3 regions of the Rhizobium sp. NXC24 genome follow, and region 2 is predicted to be linked to each of the others. Evidence: riboswitches for the same ligand, from Rfam matches in the RefSeq annotation. Region 2 holds a riboswitch; each other region holds the start of a gene.
What was found. Region 2 has a riboswitch for thiamine pyrophosphate ahead of thiB (thiamine ABC transporter substrate binding subunit). Riboswitches for the same ligand answer to the same signal wherever they lie in the genome.

Region 1: another riboswitch for thiamine pyrophosphate. It lies ahead of NXC24_RS27195 (hydroxyethylthiazole kinase); the one in region 2 lies ahead of thiB (thiamine ABC transporter substrate binding subunit).
Region 3: another riboswitch for thiamine pyrophosphate. It lies ahead of thiC (phosphomethylpyrimidine synthase ThiC); the one in region 2 lies ahead of thiB (thiamine ABC transporter substrate binding subunit).

What each region holds. Positions count from the first base shown of each region.
Region 1 is NZ_CP024314.1:669,832-676,801, reverse strand. Features, by position in the region: gene NXC24_RS27205 (DUF1127 domain-containing protein) at 103-249, opposite strand; gene NXC24_RS27200 (DHA2 family efflux MFS transporter permease subunit) at 670-2,148, shown strand; TPP riboswitch at 2,234-2,330, shown strand; partial or broken gene NXC24_RS27195 (hydroxyethylthiazole kinase) at 2,383-2,529, shown strand; gene thiD (bifunctional hydroxymethylpyrimidine kinase/phosphomethylpyrimidine kinase) at 2,553-3,353, shown strand; gene NXC24_RS27185 (hypothetical protein) at 3,616-5,559, shown strand; gene NXC24_RS27180 (transporter substrate-binding domain-containing protein) at 5,583-6,710, shown strand.
Region 2 is NZ_CP024311.1:4,004,757-4,011,726, reverse strand. Features, by position in the region: gene thiP (thiamine/thiamine pyrophosphate ABC transporter permease ThiP) at 1-651, opposite strand, end outside; gene thiB (thiamine ABC transporter substrate binding subunit) at 659-1,687, opposite strand; TPP riboswitch at 1,738-1,855, opposite strand; gene NXC24_RS19640 (MDR family MFS transporter) at 1,926-3,461, opposite strand; gene NXC24_RS19635 (MarR family winged helix-turn-helix transcriptional regulator) at 3,676-4,203, shown strand; gene NXC24_RS19630 (thiamine diphosphokinase) at 4,276-4,929, shown strand; gene NXC24_RS19625 (ABC-F family ATP-binding cassette domain-containing protein) at 4,932-6,761, shown strand.
Region 3 is NZ_CP024314.1:1,905,691-1,912,660, reverse strand. Features, by position in the region: gene NXC24_RS32940 (thiazole synthase) at 1-373, opposite strand, end outside; gene thiS (sulfur carrier protein ThiS) at 376-573, opposite strand; gene thiO (glycine oxidase ThiO) at 564-1,544, opposite strand; gene thiC (phosphomethylpyrimidine synthase ThiC) at 1,546-3,372, opposite strand; TPP riboswitch at 3,465-3,597, opposite strand; gene NXC24_RS32920 (FadR/GntR family transcriptional regulator) at 3,797-4,549, shown strand; gene denD (D-erythronate dehydrogenase) at 4,579-5,562, shown strand; gene NXC24_RS32910 (SDR family oxidoreductase) at 5,564-6,340, shown strand; gene ugpC (sn-glycerol-3-phosphate ABC transporter ATP-binding protein UgpC) at 6,441-6,970, shown strand, end outside.

The DNA of each region.
Region 1 (6,970 bases), on a different replicon from region 2:
TGAAAATGCGGGAAACCGCCGACAGCGTGCGCAAAACAAAAGCGCCCGCTCGGGAGGAAGCAGGCGCTGACGAAAAGTCGAAGTTATGGCGTTTATGAGCCGTTAGCGAGCAACCGCACCGCGAGCGATGTTGCGGATGTCGCCGCGGCCGATACCGAGGTCATCCAGTTCGCGCGTGGACATACGGCCCAGTTCGGCGACCGTTTGACGATACTTGCGCCAGTTGTTGAAAGAGCGTGCTACGTTCATGATGATCCCCTTTCTTCGGGCATTCGAAGCCGAGCTGCCGTCCGTGGCGCTCCCCTTTGCTTCGATGAGAGGTATATAATACGGCACCCTCGGTTATTGCAGCGCCAAGGCTTCACTGCACCCATGCAAGTAGCGCATGGGTCTGAAGGCGGCCCATTCTGTCACTTCAAATTCTCTCTCCGGACCAGGCCAACCGAAACATCTTTAGGGTTGACCTTTGTCAGCCCATTAGCATTCTTGCCGGTGAGCAACCGGCAAGAATTGCAGGCGCGCGTTGCTCAGACAATCAATGGCGCAAAAATAATTCGCTGCACGTGTCGTAATCTCACGCGGCCGTTCGTCATAATCGGGAAAGCGCCAAGCGGTTCACCGTTCCAGGCAATTCGATTGCCCTTCTGAATTCAAACTCAAGGCAGCACCATGACGACCGAAAGCCAGACTTTTGCCGATGTGGAACAGGATATTCCCACCGTGGAAGACCATAGTGCCCGCAACAAACTCGTTATAGCCCTGCTGCTGGTGTCGGCTTTTGTCGTCATTCTCAACGAAACCATCATGGGTGTTGCGCTCCCCCATCTGATGGCGGATCTCGATATCACCGCGAGTGCCGCTCAGTGGTTGACCACGGCCTTCATGCTGACCATGGCCGTCGTCATCCCGATCACCGGATACCTGCTGCAACGGCTCAACACCCGGCCAGTATTCATTCTCGCCATGTCGCTCTTCAGCGCCGGTACGCTGATCTCGGCGCTGGCGCCGGGTTTCGCGGCGCTTGTTCTCGGGCGGATCGTGCAAGCCTCGGGCACGGCGATCATGATGCCACTGCTGATGACGACAGTGATGACCTTGGTGCCGCCGGACTCCCGCGGCAGGACCATGGGTAATATCTCGGTCGTCATTTCCGTGGCGCCGGCCATCGGGCCCACCATTTCCGGCCTCATCCTTTCGGCGCTCGAATGGCGCTGGCTGTTCCTCCTGGTCTTGCCGATCGCGTTGGGCGCATTGACGCTTGGCGCCTTGCGGATGAAGAACGTGACGGTTCCAACCACCGCGCCGATCGATATCTTTTCGATCATCCTCTCAGCCATCGGTTTCGGCGGTTTCGTCTACGGCCTCAGCGGGCTCGGCGACGCAGCACTTCGCGCGCCCGTGGTGTCGCCATGGATTCCGCTCCTGACCGGCGCTGTCGTCATCGCGGTTTTCGTATTGCGTCAGTTGCATTTGCAGAAACAGGATAGAGCGCTGCTCGATCTGCGCACCTTGACCACAAAGACCTTCACGATCGCCGCCGCCATGATGGCCATTCTGATGATGTCGATGTTCGGCGTCTTCATCCTGCTGCCCATCTATCTGCAAAACGTGCTGGGATTGTCGACGCTGCAAACCGGACTGCTGTTGCTGCCTGGCGGGCTGATCATGGGCCTTTGCGCACCGACCGTCGGGCGCCTGTTCGATAAATACGGTCCAGCACCGTTGATCATTCCGGGGGCCATCATGCTCAGCATGGTGATGGGCGGACTGGTCTTCATTCAGCAGGATACGCCGTTTTGGATGCTGTTGATCGCCCATATCGTGCTCAGCATCGGTCTTGCGCTGATGTTCACGCCGCTATTCACCGTCAGCCTGGGATCGCTACCGCCGAACCTCTATTCGCATGGCAGCGCCATGCTCGGTGCGACCCAGCAAGTCGCCGGTGCCGCCGGCACCGCGCTGTTCGTCGCGATCATGACGCTCCGGTCCACCAGCCTCTCCGCTAGCGGCGCCAGTATCCTTACGGCAACGACTGGCGGCATTAAGGCGGCATTTCTCTGTGGGACGATCATCTCGCTGGGAGCGATCGCGGCGGCCTTGTTCATCAGAAAGCCAGAACACGGGCCGGAGGTGGGCCACCACCACTAGAGACATTTAACGCTGCGGAAGCTCGGTCATCTCGATACTGCGATTTGCTGGTGACAGGGCGGTCTTTCTCTGCGAAAAAGACGGTGATGAGAGACAGGGGCGCCCGTCGCGTGATGGGCTGAGAAGCACCCTTTGAACCTGAACCAGATAATGCTGGCGGAGGGAGTCGCTCGGGGTCTCGGCGTGCTCTTGTCGTTGTCCCCTTCGCGTCTCGCCCCGCCCGAAAGGGGCGATATGCAAGATAAAACCACTCCCGGCGCGCTGCTGACGGCCATGCGGACAAACCCTCCACTGGTGCTATGCATCACCAACTTGGTCGCGACGGCGTTTGCCGAAACGGAGGTCGGCGAATTCGCCGCAATCTCCGGTGCGTTGTCTATCGGCTGGATCAGAAAGGCACGCCCATGATCCGAAACGTCCTCTCCATCGCCGGCTCCGACCCCTCCGGCGGCGCCGGCATTCAAGCCGACCTGAAGACATTTTCGGCACGCGGCATCTACGGCATGGCGGCGCTGACCGCGTTGACGGCCCAGAACACGCAAGGCGTTTCCGGCGTTCACCCCGTTCCTCCGCAGTTCGTCGCCGATCAGATCAAGGCGATCTTTGCCGATATACGCGTCGATGCCGTCAAGATCGGCATGATTGCCAATGCGGCAATCGCCGAAGCCGTTGCCGATGCGCTCGCTCCCCATCGAGGCGTGCCGATCGTGCTGGACCCCGTCATGATCGCCAAGGGCGGTGCAGCGCTGCTTGCCGCGGATGCTGTCGACGTCCTGACCAACCAGCTTCTTCCCCTGGCCACGCTGCTGACGCCCAATCTGCCGGAAGCGGCGGCGCTTCTGCACGAACCCGTTGCCGAAAATCGCGAGACGATGGCGCGGCAGGCAGAAAGCTTAGCAAAGCTCGGCCCGCTGGCCGTTCTGGTCAAGGGCGGGCATCTTGCCGGCAATGAAAGCCCTGATGTTCTCGCAAGCCCGGAGGGGCTGACCTGGTTCGAAGCCGGTCGCATGCCAACCAAGAATACGCATGGAACCGGCTGCACGCTGTCCAGCGCCTTGGCGGCGGAGATTGCAAAGGGTTCGACACTGACGGAAGCTGTTGCCACCGCCAAGCATTATCTTGCGGGCGCGGTTGCGGCGGCCCAAACGCTCACCGTCGGCACCGGTCATGGGCCGGTCCAGCACTTCTACGAGCTTTGGCCATAAAGCTGAACGGCGACATATGTCGACTAACAGGCGAACATACGTCCTTTGCCACGCAGTTGACGCAAGTTTTAAGTGCGACATAATTAAAAATCACCACCATTAAAAGAGTGAACACATGATCAAGTTCTTATTGATGATGAGTGTCCTCGCTTTTGGAATTGCTGGTTTTGTCGTCGTTGACGAGAACCGAGCAATGGCCGCTGGTCCCTGCAATTCATCAGCTCAAAACTGCCCCTGAGAGATAGACCTCGGACGCTTGGCGATGAACGATTTGATCTACGCGGGCGCCATTGCAGCCGGAGCGGTGACGCTGCTGATCGAGGCATCTCGGAATTTCAACTCGCAAACCGGCGACCATCCATTCTCGCTGCACCCGATTCTCAAAGAAGTCGAGGTGAGGAACCTCTGCACGACCGGCGAGATTATCGCTGGTTTCACCTTCTATGCTGGCTTGTACCTTATCGTCTACGCCGTGGTCTTGGGGTCGGCAGAGGTGTATGACCTGTTATTGAGCGCGAGCAAGGCCAGAAGCGAAATCGGTGCAACCGACAACGTCCTGTTGCCCGCAAGTGACCCGTCGGTACTGTCTGCGACGAGCTACGGCAAACCCATCTTCGTTTCTGCCCTCTTAATTTCATTCCTGTCGATTGGTGCTGTCAAACCCATCGAAGCGACGATGAGAAGTCTTGCTCATCGGATGGCCGGCATCCCCCGGGGCGTCTACAGGGTCATAGAGAGTCTACGCAGCGTGGACTATGAGGAGTTCCTAAGAGATCAACCGGGATTGTTGGTCACAAGTTTTCGCGACGCGACTGAATCAATCAAGAATAGTATCGGTTTAGGCAGGAAAATAGCGGAGATCGAGTCATCGTTGGCCACAATTGACTATCTCTCAGTCGCTACAAACGCGAATAATCGAATGCTATACTTCCCGCTATATCAAATGTCTGAGCTGGAAGCACTGTCGAACAAGCTCGACGGGCAGCTCACCGCCTTGCATGACCTCATAGCTGCTTTACAAAAGAAGCTTCAATCCGGCAGCGAAGACGGAGCCGCAAAGCCCGATATACATGAAATATGGGACGCGCTTTCGAATCTCCAGCGCGAAGCGGCGATCGCGCGATCGAATACGATGGCAGTGTTCGCCGTCTTATTTGTGCGCAATAACCGGTCAGTCTTCAGCCAAAGCGGCTTGCTCCGCAGGCGCCCTCCGAAACTCGGTCAGAAGTCTCAAAGGAAAGAAGAAACAAGACCTCTGAGCCCGATGGAAAAAACCATAAAGCGAATCCAGGAAAAATATAACGCCGAACAAAACTCGTTCGCGATCAGCATGATGGTTGGCTTGGTCCTTGGCGCGATCGCGACTTTTCTCATTTACAACCAGTGGCGTGACTGGAAAGTGCAAAGTGATCCAGGCGTGTATAGCGAACAAACACGCGTCTTAGAGAACGAAATTGCTAATCAAGTGAGAGCAAACAATAATGCAAGCGCGAACAATGATAAATTAAATACAAAGGATACCATCGCCCAGCCTGTTTGTTCTCCAGCTGACGCCGACTGCAAGACGAAGGAAGCCATTCACCGATATAATCTTTCCCAACGGCCCATTTTTATCGAAACGACAGCCTGGGATACTCTTCATTCGGGACTTCTGGTTCTCTTGAGCGTTTTCTTTGTGCTCGTCGCGCGCGAGGTACGCATCGAGCAACAATCATGGCGAACGGACTGGAAATTCTATCAATTTCCGTTCCTGACGCTGCTTGGCATGTCCTTGCTGTCGGGGCTTATCGCAGTTTTTGCGTCGGCTGCGGTCAACTTTGCTAAGTTGGCATGGGCCGTAAATTTTCATCTGACACAAACGCAAATCATTTTTTTATTCGAACAATCGGGAGAGTTTTTTGCCCTCCATTTTGGGGCCGGGTTGATCCTCTCATTCGCGGCCCTCGTTATTATGGATAAGCACAGGCATCTCAGTGTTTTTTGGACAGTATTAATCAGTATTATTTTCTCTGCAGTATATGCGGGATATATGTGGCTTGCGATTTTCCTGACCTATGGATCTGCACTTCCCTCAGCACCAAAAGCCGCTTTGTTCTCTCAACAAACGAGAGACACGTTTATTTTTTGCTTCGTTCCATTTCTATTTCTTCTGACATTTGCCGTTATGCTTGAGATTACGGAGGCTGGAGACGACGACGCGAAATAGAAACTGAACTAAGGGGGCGATCAATGAATACTGCACTGCTCAGTTCGCTTTTTGCGTGTTTTACCTTTATTGCGGGAGGGGTCGCGGAAGCCGAGCCTCCCCAGCAACCGCCAGTCACGACATGCAACGAGAAGACGCAGCTTTGCATCGGGGTCCGAAGCGATGCCCGGCCCTTTTCCTATAGGTCCAGCCTGCCCGGCGAGAAGGCATCCGATGCGGCACGCGGTCCGTTGGAACGAGCCGGTTATACGGGCTACATGGTGCGAATATGTGATGCCGCCCTCGCCGAGATGATACTGGACGCAAAGCCAGGCGAATTGACCTTCAATGACATCGGCATCTACGACATTGACGAGGCGCGTGAAAAAGAAGCTTCAGCAGGTGCGACCACCGTTGCAGGCAAAGACGCCACCACGAGCAACACTATTTCCCCGATAAACGATTCGCGTTTCCTCGACCTTGGCGTCAAGTTTGACATACTTTGCGATCCGGCAACGATCACCAATGAACGGCGCAACGGCTTCATAGTTTCTGCGCCGCTCTTTTTAACCGGGATAAGCTACATCACACGCAAGGGGGAGGATCCGCCGGATAAAATCTGTTCCTACCCCAAAAAGCCACTAATCGGTCTTGTAGGTGGGACGACAGCTCAGAATGAGGGAATCAACGCGCTTCTGATTGCGCATGAGCTTCCCAAATTCGAAGACGCGCTAATCGATTACTTGCGCGGCGATCCGCTGAATCCGGATTCAAAGCCTTTGTGCGGAGAAGGTACTGAAAACAGGGTCAAGTCCTATAGCGGGTATACAGCCGCGGCAAACGCATTCTGCCATGATGATTTTCACTATTTCGTGGGTGATCTCGAAATCATTACCGAAAACGTCAAGATGATCCCGGGATGCGCATATGACAACGGCACGAGGACTTATACTAACGATCGCTACGCAGTCTTCGGGAAGGCTAGGCCCGAGAATGACAATAGGGGTACCGCGCGTCAGTTGCTGGTCGCCAGTTTTTTTGAGTTTCTTTCACAAAAGGTCGTGTTCAACCCCTCCATCCTCGACAAGGCTTTCGGTGATACGTTCCAAGGCGCAACTCCCAGCCACAAGCTCGACGTATTTTACTGGAGTGTCCGCGGGGAGCGCGAATAAGACGCCCGTCACCACGACAAGATCCCTATCGCCAGTGGGATGACTCGTGTGAGGTCCAAGTCATTATCAATATCGGTCGATCCGGAGGAAAACGTCCGGCTCTACGTCCGCATTTCACTGGTGCGCTTTATTGCTTCAATTCTCGCTCGAACGCTTCGATCTGCCGGAGCACCCATGGATCATCGGCGGAATAGTGAACGGTCTCCTGCTCCGCCCGCTTCCGGCATCGCTCCGAGAGCCAGTCAATCAAAGCGAGAAGC
Region 2 (6,970 bases):
GAGGATCAGCACCAGCGTGAAGCTGGTGGCACAGAGCATGAAGATCAGGCCCGCGATGCCGGGAATGAGGCCGCGCAGCACCGGCCATTCGACGAAACGAAAGACGGAGGCGGGGCGCATGCCGAGGCCACCGGCCATCAGCCAATATTCCGCCGGCACGCGTTCCAGCCCGGCAAGCATCAGGCGGGCGGCGAGCGGCAGGTTGAAGAAGACGTGCGCCAGCAGGATGCCCGTCAGCCCGTAGATGCTGACCGGCTGCGCTAGGCCGAGCCCCGTCAATACTTGGTTGAGAATGCCCTGACGCCCCCATATGCCGAGCAAGCCCAGCGCGCCGATCAGCACCGGCAGGCCCATCGGGACGGCCATCAGGCGGATCAGCCAGAGCCGGCCGAGAAATCGCGGTTGCCGCGCCAGCGCGCGGGCGACCGGAATTGCGAGGGCGACAGAAAGCAGGGTCGACAGCGTTGCCTGCAGCAGGGTGAAACGCAGCACGCGCAGAAGATAGGGATCGGCAAGCGGATTGCCGCCGGCGGATTCGATGCCAGCGGCAAGCAGGGTGACGATGGCAAGGCCGATGAAAAACGCGATACCGGCGAGGCTGAAGGCCCCGCCGGCAATAGCATGTCTTTTCTCAGGCGCCGTCAGCAGCATCTCGACATCAATTGGTGCTGGTGGCGGCCAGCCATTCGTCGATCCAGGCCTTGCGGTTCTTTTCGACCACATCGGGGCTCATCAGGAAGGTCTTCGAAGGGACGACCAGCTTGCTGAAGGCATCCGGCAGCGGTTCGGAGGTGGCCGAGACCGGCATCATCCAGTTGTTGGTCGGGATTGTGTCCTGGAAGCCGGGCGAAACCATGAACTTCAGGAAGTCGCGGGCAAGGTCCTTGTTCGCAGACGACTTGATCAGGCCGCCGACTTCGATCTGGATATAGTGACCTTCGGAGAAGGCGGCCGCCTGATAGCGGTCGGTCTTGTCCACGACCATATGATAGGCCGGCGACGTCGTATAGGAGAGCACCATCGACGCTTCGCCCTTGGTGAAGAGGTCATAGGCTTCCGACCAGCCGGGCGTCACGGTCAGGATGCGGCCCTTGAGCTTCGTCCAGGCATCGGCCGCCTTGTCGCCATAGACCGACTTGACCCAGAGCAGCAGGCCGAGGCCCGGCGTCGAGGTGCGGGGGTCCTCGATGACGATCTTCTGCGACGGATCGCCCTCGACCAGATCCTTCAGGCTCTTTGGCGGATTCTTGACTGTCTGCGTATCGTAGACGACGGCGAAATGGCCGTAGTCATAGGGGACGAAGACGTCGTCTTTGAAATCGCCCGGAACCTTCAGGCCTGATGTGTCGATGCCACTGGCGTCGAACAGGCCAGTGTCCTTGGCCTCATCGACGAGGTTGGTGTCGAGGCCGAGAACGACGTCCGCTTTCGTGCCCGTGCCTTCCAGCTTCAGCCTAGAAAGCAGCGCCACGCCGTCGGTGACGCTGACGTAATTGACCGTGCAGCCGCAGGTCTTCTCGAAGGCGGCCTTGACCTTGGCGCCCGGACCCCAGTCGGCGGTGAAGCTTTCATAGGTGTAGATGGTGAGCGTCTTGTCGGCGGCTTCGGCGCCCGGGGCGGCGAAAAGCGTTGCGCCGGCGGCGAGAGCCAAGCCGGTAAACAGTGACAATAGCGATCGGTTGGGCATGACAGCGCCTCCTCGTTGGTTTCGTTTTGAACGGGAAAAGGGCGCCATGATTTTGTCACGCGTCTAATCCCTCCGCCGGTGTTAGCCGGATCAGGTTCCGCGGGTTGGCCGGTGAAAGCCTCTCAGCCAGATGTCTTCGAAAGACATAAGGCACCCCGTTAGAGCGTTGGCAGGTTTATTCCTGTGACGAAGGGATGACAAGGGGAATGATTCCCCTGTCGATTGCAGTACGTTCGTTTTACTCGGCTGCGTGCGCAGCCGCCTGGCTGTCGAGCTTCTTGGCGGAGCCGGGCAATTGCACGTTCTTCAATGAGATCGCCGTCAGCAGGCCGAGGAAACAGATGGCGGCGGCCGTCATGAACAGTGGGCTGAAGGCGCTCGCATAGGCATTGGCAACGCTTTCGCGCGTGGCGTCCGGCAGGGCCGCCATCATCTTCGGCGTCAGTTCCTCGATATTGGCGACACCGGGAATGGAAACGCCGATATTGCCGAGCTTGGCGGCGATGATGGCGCCGTAGATGGAAATGGCGATCGAGGCGCCGCCCATGCGCGAGAGCGTCACGGCGCCGGTGGCGGCACCGACGTCGCGGCTGGCTGCGGCATTCTGCACGCCAATGACCGGGACTTGTTGTGCCAGGCCGATGCCGATGCCATGCAGCAGCATCAGGGCGCCGATGAAGACGATCGGCGTGCCGGCGTGAACATGCGCCAGCGTGGCGAAGGCGATGGTGCTGCAGGCGGCGCTGGCGATGGCGAAGGGCTTGTAGCGACCCCTCATCGAGATCAGCCGGCCGGCAGAAAGCGAACCGCAGACGATGCCGCCGGTCAACAGAATGAACAGCAGACCCGCCATGGATGGCGACAGGCCGGTCGTCGTCTGCAGGAAGAGCGCGAAATAATTGACCATGCCGATTGCCACCGCGCCGCTGGTGACCGAGATGATCAGCAGCAGGCCGAAGGTCGGGTTGCGGAACAGCGTCATCGGCACGATCGGCTCCGGCGCGCGGCGTTCGACGAAAACCCAGGCCAGCGCGCAGAGCGCACCGAAGACGATGATCCCGAGGCATTGCGGCGAAAGCAATGAGCCGAAGAGTTCGGTGCCGTCAGCGGCAAGTACGATGCTGGTGGTCGTCAGCGCAAGGAGAAGCGCGCCGGCATAGTCGATCTTCGGCTTGCGGGCCGGTTTGCGGTACGGCAGCATGAAGGCGAGGCCGGCCAGAACGATAAAGCCGATCGGCACGTTGACGAGGAAGATCGAGCGCCAGCCGAAAAGGTCGCTCATCGTGCCGCCAAGAACGGGGCCAATGGCGCCGGAGGCCATCAGCACTAGGCTGGAATAGCTCTGATAACGGGCGCGTTCGCGCGGTTCGAAGAGATCGGCGTTGACGGAGAAGATTGATACCAGAATGCCGCCGCCGCCAAGGCCCTGCAGCACGCGGGCGGCGATCAGCGTGTTCATCGATATTGCAAGGCCGCAGACGGCCGAACCGACGGTGAAGATGGCGATGGCGGTCATCATCACATATTTGCGGCCGAAGAGGTCACCGAGCTTGCCGTAAACGGGCATCGAGGCGGATAGGGCCAGCAGATAGGCCGAGCCGATCCAGCCGAAGCGTTCCAAGTGCCCGAATTCTCCGACGATGGTCGGCAACGCCGTCGATACGATCTGGTTGTCGAGGGTTGCCATGAACATGGCGGTCATCAGGAAAAAGAAGAGAATCAGCCGGCGGCGATGATCCGCCACGAGTGGCGCGGGCGTGGTCTGCATATCCATGGAACGAGAAATCCGAGCTTGCCCGAAACGCTATGCGCTCGACCGAACGCATGGGAACGCCCCGGTTCCTGAATGCGGAACATGGCGTTTTCGGACAGGTCTTCGAAAGCGAATGTTCCGAAACAATATATGTGCTATCAGCATATAACTGTCAATGGCAAGTGAATGCTGTTTGCATATTTTAATTCCTATCCGTCTCTGATATGTTGGAATGATGACATCAGCGACGAACACACGAGAAGTTGAAGCCTCAACCTTGCCCGAAGATGAAAACCGGTTGCGCATCGGGCAGGTGATGACCCGCATGCGCCTGATGACCGGCCGCCGCATGATCGGTCGGCTTGCCATCCAGAACGTTGCGCCGGGCCTGGAGCTTTCGCATCTCGACGTCATCGATGCCGTAAGGCGCGCGGAAGAGGCCGGCGAAGTCACGGTCGGGACCATCGCCGACATCCTGCGCATCGATCCATCGCGGGCAAGCCGCATCGTCGCTGATATGGTCGCCCGCGGCGTTCTGCGCCGCAAAGCCTCGCAGGCGGATGCGCGCCGCATCGTGGTCGTGCTGACCGCGCTGGGCCAAAGGCTGCTCGCCGAAATCCAGGCGCAGAAATTTTCGGTCATCGAGAGCATCATTGCCGACTGGTCGACCGAGGACATCGAGACTTTCTCGCTGCTGTTCGATCGGTTCGTCAGCGGTTATGAGCAGGTTTTCCAGGCGCGCATCAAGGAAACAGACGGCTGAACGGCTGACACCGCCGTTCTTGCCAACAGCGCTCTTCCCTTAGGACGCGTCTTTGCGCTATGGGCTTGGCACATGAGCCAATCCACCACCTTCACCATCCTTCTCGGCGGCGAGCTTCGCCTGACGGACCGGCTGCGCGCGGCGGTCGCCGGTAGCCGTTTCATTGCGGCAGATGGCGGCATGCGCCATGCCGTGGCGCTCAAGGCGACGCCCGAGCTCTGGGTCGGCGATTTCGACTCGACGCCGGCGGATCTGCACGGTGCATTTCCGGATGTGCCCAAGCAGCCCTATCCGGAGGCAAAGGCAGCGACGGACGGCGAGATCGCCGTGTCGGAAGCGATCAATCGTGGTGCGAAGCGGTTGATCCTCGCCGGCGCCATGGGTGGAGAACGTTCGGATCACGCGATCCAGCATCTGCTCAATGGCGTTCAGCTCGCCGAAAAAGGTTTCGACGTGCTGCTGACCTCGGGCGATGAAGAGGCCGTGCCGCTGCTGCCGGGCGACTTGGAACTGGCGCTGCCGGCCGGCTCGCTGTTTTCCATTCTGGGCTTCAGCGACTTGAAGGGTCTCTTCATTCACAACGCCCGCTATCCCCTGCGCGATTTCCATCTGCCCTTCGGCGCGTCGCGCACCATTTCCAATGTGGCTGAAGGCACTGTGCGCCTTTCGCTCGGCAGCGGCAGGGCGATCGTCCTTGCCCGCCCCTATGATCTCAGCGGAGTCTGATCTTGGCCCCTCCCATCCTGAAACTCGACGACATCTTTCTGAGCTTCGGCGGCGCGCCGCTCTTGGCCGGCGCCGGGCTGCAGGTGGAGCCGGGCGATAAGATCTGCCTTGTCGGCCGCAATGGCTCCGGCAAGTCGACCCTCCTCAAGATCGCCGCCGGCCTTGTCGAGGCGCAGTCCGGCGAAGTGTTCCGTCATCCGTCATCGACGGTGCGCTATCTCGAGCAGGCGCCGGATTTCGCCGACTATAAGACGGTGGCCGCCTATGCCGAAGCCGGGCTCGGACCGGGCGACGATCCTTATCGCGTTACCTACCTGCTCTCCCATCTTGGCCTGACCGGTGAGGAGGACCCGAAAAACCTCTCGGGCGGCGAGGCGCGCCGCGCGGCGCTTGCCCGCGTTCTTGCGCCGGAACCGGATATCCTTCTGCTCGACGAGCCGACCAACCATCTCGACCTGCCGACCATCGAATGGCTGGAAGGCGAGCTACAGAAGAGCCGCAGCGCCCTGGTGCTGATCTCGCACGACCGGCGCTTCCTGGAAAAGGTGTCGACGGCGACCGTCTGGCTCGATCGCGGCACGTCGCGGCGGCTCGATCGCGGCTTCGCGTTTTTTGAAGGCTGGCGCGACCAGGTGCTGGAGGCCGAGGAGCTGGAACAGCACAAGCTCGGCAAGGCGATCGAGCGCGAGGAGCACTGGCTGCGCTACGGCGTGACCGCGCGGCGCAAGCGCAATATGCGCCGCCTCGGCGAGCTGCAGGACATGCGCGCGCGCCATCGCGGCCATAAGGGACCGCAGGGCACGGTGCAGGCAGCGGCGGCCGACGCGCAGGAAAGCGGCAAGCTGGTGATCGAGGCAGACAAGATCACCAAGACCTATGACGAGCGCGTTATCGTCGCGCCGTTTTCGATCCGGGTGCATCGCGGCGACTGTATCGGTCTCGTCGGTCCGAACGGTGCCGGCAAGACGACGCTCCTGAAGATGCTGACAGGCCAATTGCCGCCGGACGGCGGCACGGTCAAGCTCGGCACCAATCTGGAGATCGCCACCCTCGACCAGAAGCGCGAAGACCTCAATCCGGAGGATACGCTCGCCAATTACCTGACGGACGGCCGCGGTGAAAACCTGCTGGTCAATGGCGAGCAGCGGCACGTCACCGGCTATATGAAGGAGTTCCTGTTCCAGCCGGAACAGGCGCGTACGCCAATCAAGAATCTTTCCGGCGGCGAGCGTGCCCGGCTGATACTGGCGCGTATCCTGTCGCGGCCGACCAATCTCCTGATCCTCGACGAACCCACCAACGATCTCGACATCGAGACGCTTGACCTCTTGCAGGAGATCGTCGCCGGCTTCAACGGCACCGTTATCCTCGTCAGTCACGACCGTGATTTCCTCGATCGGACCGTGACCTCAACCATCGCACCTGCCAATCCCGAAGAGCCGGACGGCCGCTGGATCGAATATGCCGGCGGCTATTCCGACATGCTCGCTCAGCGCAAGGGCGCAATCGAGGAGCGCAAGCGAGCCGAAAAGGCAGCCGAGAAGCCGAAAGCAGCGGAGACGCAGGCAGCCACCGCTGAAGCTTCGAAGGGTAAGGGCAAGCTCTCCTACAAGCAGAAATTCGCCCTGGAAAACCTGCCGAAGGAGATGGCGAAGGCCGAGGCTGACATCGCCGCCCGCGAAAAGAAAATGGCCGATCCCAACCTCTTCGCCAAGGATCCGGCAAGCTTCAACCGCCTTGCGGCCGAGATGGAAAAGCTGCGCGACAGCCTGACGAAAATGGAAGAGGAATGGCTGGAGCTCGAGATGCTGCGGGAAGAGCTGGAGGGCTGAGGCGCGGTTCAAACCGTGTCATCAACCTTTCATAGCCATCGGTATATTAAAGAAAACAGATGGTTGCAGCCGGTGCTATTCCCTGTTGTCGAATTCGATAAACTGTTTATACATTGTGTTGAAAGTACCAGACTAGAGCATCCTGCTTTCAGGTAAATATCCCCTCCAAGCGAACAGATGCTCCAGGTTCAAACGTCCAGAGCGCCCCT
Region 3 (6,970 bases), on a different replicon from region 2:
AACCCTCACCGATCAGAATGCGCGCCGCCTCGACGAGTGCGAAGACATCCGGCTGCAGCGTATCGTGGTTGCCGATCACCTCCAGCTTGATCCAGTTGGTTCGAAACACTTCGCGGGCCATCTTGGCGGTCAGCACCGCCTCCGATACGCCATGGCAGCCGGCCGTGTTGGGAAGAACGCGAACGCCGAGCGCGCGGATCATGTCGAAGAATGCGCCACCGTTGCGACCGCCGACCGCTTCGCGGCGCAACGATACGGTGACGATCTCGGTCCCTGATCGCTTGACCGCTTCGGCGAGGACTGCTGGCGAGGGATAGCGCGCGGTGCCGAGAAGAAGTCGCGACCCGATTTGGCTTCCGTAGAGATCGAGCATGGTCAGCCTCCTTGCATGGGTGTCAGGATCTCGATCCTGTCGTTGTCGGCCAGAATATGTCCGTCGCGATCCTCGCGATGAACGAGTTCGCCGTTGACGGCGGTTGCCAGCCATTCGCCTTCGTAGTCGAGGGCGGCCAAAAGCTGCGAAAGCGTCGTGGCGGCGATCGTCTGTGCTTCGCCATTAATGATCAGGTGCATTGGAAACTCCTTTGCGTCGTCCGTTCGGAAAAGACGAGATCGGCGGCTTCCGCCGCCATTGTTGGCGCCAGCAGAAAGCCGTGGCGATAAAGACCGTTGAGGAAGGTGACCTTGCCTTCCCGCATTACTCGCGGAAAATTGTCGGGGAGGGCAGGGCGGATGCCGGCGCCGGTTTCGACGATAGTGGCATCCGCAAAGGCTGGATGCAGCGCATAGGCTGCATTCAGCAGTTCCATCATCGAGCGCGCAGTGATCGGGCCGTCGAATTCGGTCTCGATCATCGTCGCGCCGACCATAAACAGGCCCTCGCCGCGGGGGACGATATAGACGGGAAAGCGCGGATGTAGCAGGCGAACGGGCCGGGCGAGCGTGACCTCCTCAGTATGCAGATAGAGCATTTCGCCACGCACGCCGCGCAGATCGCGACTTTGCCCGATGCGGGCAGCACCTGTGCAATCAACGATATCGGAGAAATCGTCTTCGCTCACATCTTCGTCGGTAAAGACGACGCCCTCTGCCGACAACAGCTCTTTCAACTCGCGCAGCGCGAGACGAGGATCCAGATGAGCCTCACGCTGGAAGAACAGGCCATGTCTGAAGCGAGTGGCGAGAGTGGGTTCGAGTGCAGCAATGTCGTCCTCTCCCACCCATTGATAGCAGGTCGTGCGGCTGGCAAATCGCTTCAGTTCACCATGATCGCGCGTCGATGCGACGACCAGCGTTCCGTTGCGGACGACCTTGCCCGGCAGGATCGCTTCCCACCGATCGGCGGCATCGAGGCCGCGTTTAAGCACAGTCTCAGCGGCGCTTTCGCGCTCGCACCAAGGCGCGAGCATGCCGCCGGCGAGCCAGGAAGCAGCGCGAGCGAAGTTTGGGTGCGGGTCGAAGACGATCACTTCCGCACCACGGGCTTGCAATTCGCGTGCGACCGTGAGGCCGGCGACGCCGGCCCCCTTCACAAGGACACGCATGTCAGTCTGCCTTATGGGTTGGGGTGTCGATCGGCATATAGAGATCGCCGCCCTCACGGTATTTCGCCGCCATCGCGTCCAGCCCTTCCTTCTGCGCTTCGGCGCGGATGTCGTGCGAAATCCGCATGGAGCAGAATTTCGGGCCGCACATCGAGCAGAAATGCGCAACCTTGTGGGCTTCCTTTGGCAAGGTTTCGTCATGGAAGCTGCGGGCGGTGTCGGGATCGAGCGACAGGTTGAACTGGTCTTCCCAACGGAACTCGAAGCGGGCGCGCGACAATGCATCGTCGCGCACCTGCGCGGCCGGGTGCCCCTTGGCAAGATCGGCAGCATGGGCGGCGATCTTGTAGGTGATGACACCTGTTTTGACGTCATTGCGATCGGGCAGGCCAAGATGTTCCTTCGGCGTGACGTAGCAGAGCATCGCCGTGCCGAACCAGCCGATCATGGCAGCGCCGATGCCCGAGGTGATGTGGTCATAGCCCGGCGCGATATCGGTCGTCAGCGGCCCGAGCGTATAGAAAGGCGCCTCGCCACAAACGGCGAGCTGCTTGTCCATGTTTTCCTTGATCTTGTGCATCGGCACGTGGCCGGGGCCCTCGATCATCACCTGGCAATCCTTCGCCCAGGCGATCTTCGTTAGCTCACCGAGCGTTTCGAGTTCGGCAAATTGCGCCGCGTCGTTGGCATCGGCGATCGAGCCGGGGCGCAGGCCGTCGCCGAGCGAGAAGGAGACGTCATAGGCGCGGCAGATATCGCAGATTTCCTCGAAATGTTCGTAGAGGAAGCTCTCGCGATGATGGTGAAGACACCACTTGGCCATGATCGAGCCGCCGCGCGAGACGATGCCGGTCACGCGATTGACGGTGAGCGGGATGTAATGCAGCCGTACGCCGGCATGGATGGTGAAATAGTCGACGCCCTGTTCGGCCTGCTCGATCAGCGTATCGCGATAGATTTCCCAGGTGAGGTCTTCGGCGATGCCGCCGACCTTTTCCAGCGCCTGATACAGCGGCACCGTGCCGATCGGCAGCGGCGAATTGCGGATGATCCATTCTCGGATATTGTGGATGTTGCGGCCGGTCGAAAGGTCCATGACGGTATCGGCGCCCCATCGGGCAGCCCAGACCATCTTCTCGACTTCCTCCGCCATCGATGACGTGACGGCGGAGTTGCCGATATTGGCGTTGATCTTCACCAGAAAATTCCGGCCGATGATCATCGGTTCGCTTTCGGGGTGATTGATGTTGGCCGGGATAATCGCCCGGCCGGCGGCAACTTCCTGGCGGACGAATTCCGGCGTGACATGATCCGGAATATGAGCGCCGAAGCTCTCGCCGTCGCGAATCAGTGCTTCGGCGTTGGCCTTGCGGCCGAGGTTTTCGCGAATGGCGATGAACTCCATCTCCGGCGTAATGATGCCGGCCCGTGCATAAGCGAGCTGGGTGACGGCTTTACCGTCCGTGGCACGTAGCGGCCGGCGTCGCCCTGGGAATTCCGGTGTGAGCCGTTCGCCGCTGACAAAGCCGTTGTCCTCGGGGCGGACATGGCGGCCCACATAGGATTCGACATCGCCGCGGGCGAGCACCCAGTCACGGCGCAGTTGGGGCAGGCCCTGCTCGATGCGGATCTCGGCGCCCTCTATCGTGTAGGGACCGGAGGAATCATAGACGACGACAGGCGGCTCGCCTGCGGTCGGATGGACGCTGATCTCGCGCATCGGTACGCGGATATCGCTATGGATATCTCCAGAAATATGGATCTTCCGCGATGCCGGCATCGGGCCGGTCGTGACGGTCGGGGTAAGATTCTTTGCGGCAATGGTCATGGTTTGAGGCTCCAAATTGCAGTTGGAGACCCAGTCAATCAGCCGGAATGATGGAAAGACGCCGACACGGATTCCACGCATGAATCCAAAGCCTTCGAGCGCTTGCACCGTCCCTACGCCAGTATGAACTGGATCAGGTTCAACGGGTCACTGCGCCCACAATCGGCAAAGCCGTATTGTTCAGCAGTATCTCAGCCCCTTGCCGGGACCCCCCTGGTGAATGTCGGTGATGGTAAAGGGCGCTCGCTAATGATGTCAAGCTTGCTCTCGTTGCGGCTCAGACGTCGAGCGATATCTCTGTCCCGAGCCTGGCTGATGAAAGATGTCCCTATTGGCGGTTACAGGAGGAAATTGGCTTGACTGATTTGCTCAACCATTCTTAATAAACTGATCTGCTGGACCAACCAGTGGACCGGAGGGTGTGATGGACGAAAGTCCGATCTTAACCGAGGTGCCGAATATCGCGCGTGGTCTCGCCCGCCGGACGGCGCGTGACGTTATCGCTCAGAAGCTGATGGTCCTGATAGCAACCAACATGTTGCGGCCGGGCGACGAGTTGCCGGGCGAGCGCGAACTGGCAAGCGTTCTCCATGTCAGCCGCGAAACGGTGCGCGGCGCCATCCAGACCCTGGCCGCGCAAGGTATCATCGCGGTTTCGCATGGCAGCCGCAGCCGCGTTTGCAAGGTCGACCTCAGCCACATCACGGTGACAATCGCCTCCCCCAATGCAATCGACAGCTACGATCTGGAGTCGGTTCACGCGGCCCGTCTCCATGTCGAGCTCAAGGTCGTCGGCGACGCTGCCGAACGGATCGACGATGCGACGCTGGCAAAGTTGCAGGCTCTTCTGGAGGCGCAGCGGCTTGGCGGAGACGATGTGATGCGTTTCCTCATTTGCGACCGCGAATTCCACGTTGCGATCTATCGCGCCGGTGGAAACCCGCTGCTCGCCGACTTTGTCACTGACCTATACACCTACATGATGAATTACCGCCGCAACGCCATGTCCAAGCCGGGCGCTATCGAAGCGAGCTACGACGATCATCTATCGATCTACGAGGCTCTCGCACGGCATGACCGCGATGCCGTCGTCGACGCGTTCCGGCATCATCTGACGCGTATTTACGAAACGACCAAGGTTCTGCTGGCGACCGGCAATACCGGCAATACGGTTTGAGCCGCTGAGCATGAGGAGGTTTGGCTGACATGCATGTGATGGTTATCGGGGCGGCTGGCATGATCGGTCGCAAGCTGGTGGAGAAGATTGGTCTGCAGGCAGATGTGCTTGGCCGCGGGATCGACAGGTTGACGCTTGTCGACGTTGTTCCGCCGCCGGTCCCGGCCGCGCTTGCATCCGTTTCCACGGCGATGACGGCCGATCTTGCCGATGCCAGTAGTGCGACCAAGCTTTCCAGCTTGCGGCCGGATATGATCTTCCATCTGGCGGCGATCGTATCGGGCGAGGCCGAGGCGGATTTCGATAAGGGCTACCATACCAATCTCGATGGCACGCGCTCGCTCTTCGAGGCCATCCGGCACGAGGGGCTGAAGGAGCCCTATAACCCCCGCGTCATCTTTGCCTCGTCGATCGCTGTTTTCGGCCAACCCTTTCCGGAGAAGATCGGCGATGATTTCTTCACGACCCCTCTGACGAGCTACGGTACGCAGAAGGCGATCTGCGAACTGCTGCTTGCCGATTATTCGAGGCGCGGCATCTTCGACGGCATCGGCATTCGCCTTCCGACAATCTGCATCCGCCCCGGCAAGCCCAACAAGGCCGCCTCCGGCTTCTTCTCGAACATTCTGCGCGAGCCTCTTGTCAATCAGGAAGCCGTGCTGCCGGTGGACGAGAACGTCCGACACTGGTTTGCCAGCCCACGCTCCGCGGTCGGCTTCTTCATCCATGCCGCACGCATCGACAGCAGCGAGATCGGACCGCGCCGAAATCTCACCATGCCCGGGCTGTCCGCACTTGTCGGCGAGGAGATCGAGGCTCTGCGCCGCGTAGCCGGCGAAAAGGCTGTCAAACTCATCCGCCGTGAGATCGACCCCACAATCCGCTCGATTGTTTCCGGATGGGCGACGGATTTCGATGCGCGGCGCGCAACGGCGCTCGGCTTCAGGGCGGAAACCAATTTCGATGAGATCATAAGGATCCACATCGATGATGAACTTGGAGGGAAAATCTGAGATGGCGCAGCCCGCAATCGCACCAAAAACCCAGATCGCCCTTGTCACCGGCGGAGGTACCGGCATCGGCCGCAGCATCGCCAAAGCGCTGAGCGCTGAAGGTTACACCGTTGTCCTCACCGGGCGCCGTCATGATGTGCTGGAAAAGGCAGCCAGCGAACTCGCCGCCGAGACTGGCGGCACGATGCGGGCGATTGTCTGCGATATCGGGGCTCCTGAACAGGTCGCTGACCTCTTCGGCAAGATCAAATCCGAATTCGGCCGGCTCGATCTTCTCGTCAACAATGCCGGCAGCGGTGCGCCTGCGATACCGCTCGAAGAGCTCACCTTCGACCAGTGGAACGGCGTGGTCGCGGCCAACCTCACCGGCGCGTTTCTTTGCACGCAGCAGGCTTTCAAACTGATGAAGTCGCAGGTGCCTCACGGCGGCCGCATCATCAACAACGGGTCGATTTCGGCGACAACGCCCCGGCCAAATTCCGCCCCCTATACCGCGACCAAGCATGCGATCACCGGCCTTACGAAATCGACCGCGCTCGACGGACGCCCATTCGATATCGCTTGCGGCCAGATCGATATCGGCAATGCCGCAACGGACATGACCGCGAGGATGAGTTCCGGTGTGCTGCAGGCGAATGGAGAAATTGCCACCGAACCGACGATTTCCGCTGAGCACGTCGCTCGCGCGGTCGTCTACATGGCAAGCCTTCCGCTGGAGGCGAACGTCCTGACCATGACCGTGATGGCGACAAAGATGCCGCTCGTCGGAAGGGGATAGGACGTCGAAATTGAATTGGCTGGCGTTCTGGCGGTGAATGTCTCGGAGGAGGAGATGACCGGCAGGGCCAAGGAAGTGACAAGTTCTGGGAGGGACTTTTATGGCAGGTGTCGAGTTTGTCGATGTCAGGAAATCATTCGGGGCGTTCCCGGTTATCAAGGGCGTGAATATCGAGATTGCCGACGGGGAGTTCGTGATCCTGGTCGGACCGTCCGGATGCGGAAAATCCACGCTTCTGAGAATGCTTGCCGGCCTCGAAAACATTTCCGCCGGCGAGATCCGTATCGGCAATCGTGCCGTCAACGGCGTAGCGCCGGGCGACCGTGACATAGCCATGGTCTTTCAGAATTACGCGCTCTATCCACACATGTCGGTGGCGCAGAACATGGCTTTCTCGCTGATGCTCAAGCGTGCGCCGAAAGCCGACATGGATATGCGTGTCAAGAAGGCTGCGGAAATCCTGGGCCTCACAAAGCTCCTCGACCGCTATCCCCGCCAGCTTTCCGGCGGCCAGCGCCAGCGTGTCGCCATGGGCCGGGCGATCGTGCGCGATCCGCAGGTTTTCCTCTTCGATGAGCCGCTTTCCAACCTCGATGCCAAGCTCCGGGTCGCCATGCGCGCGGAGATCAA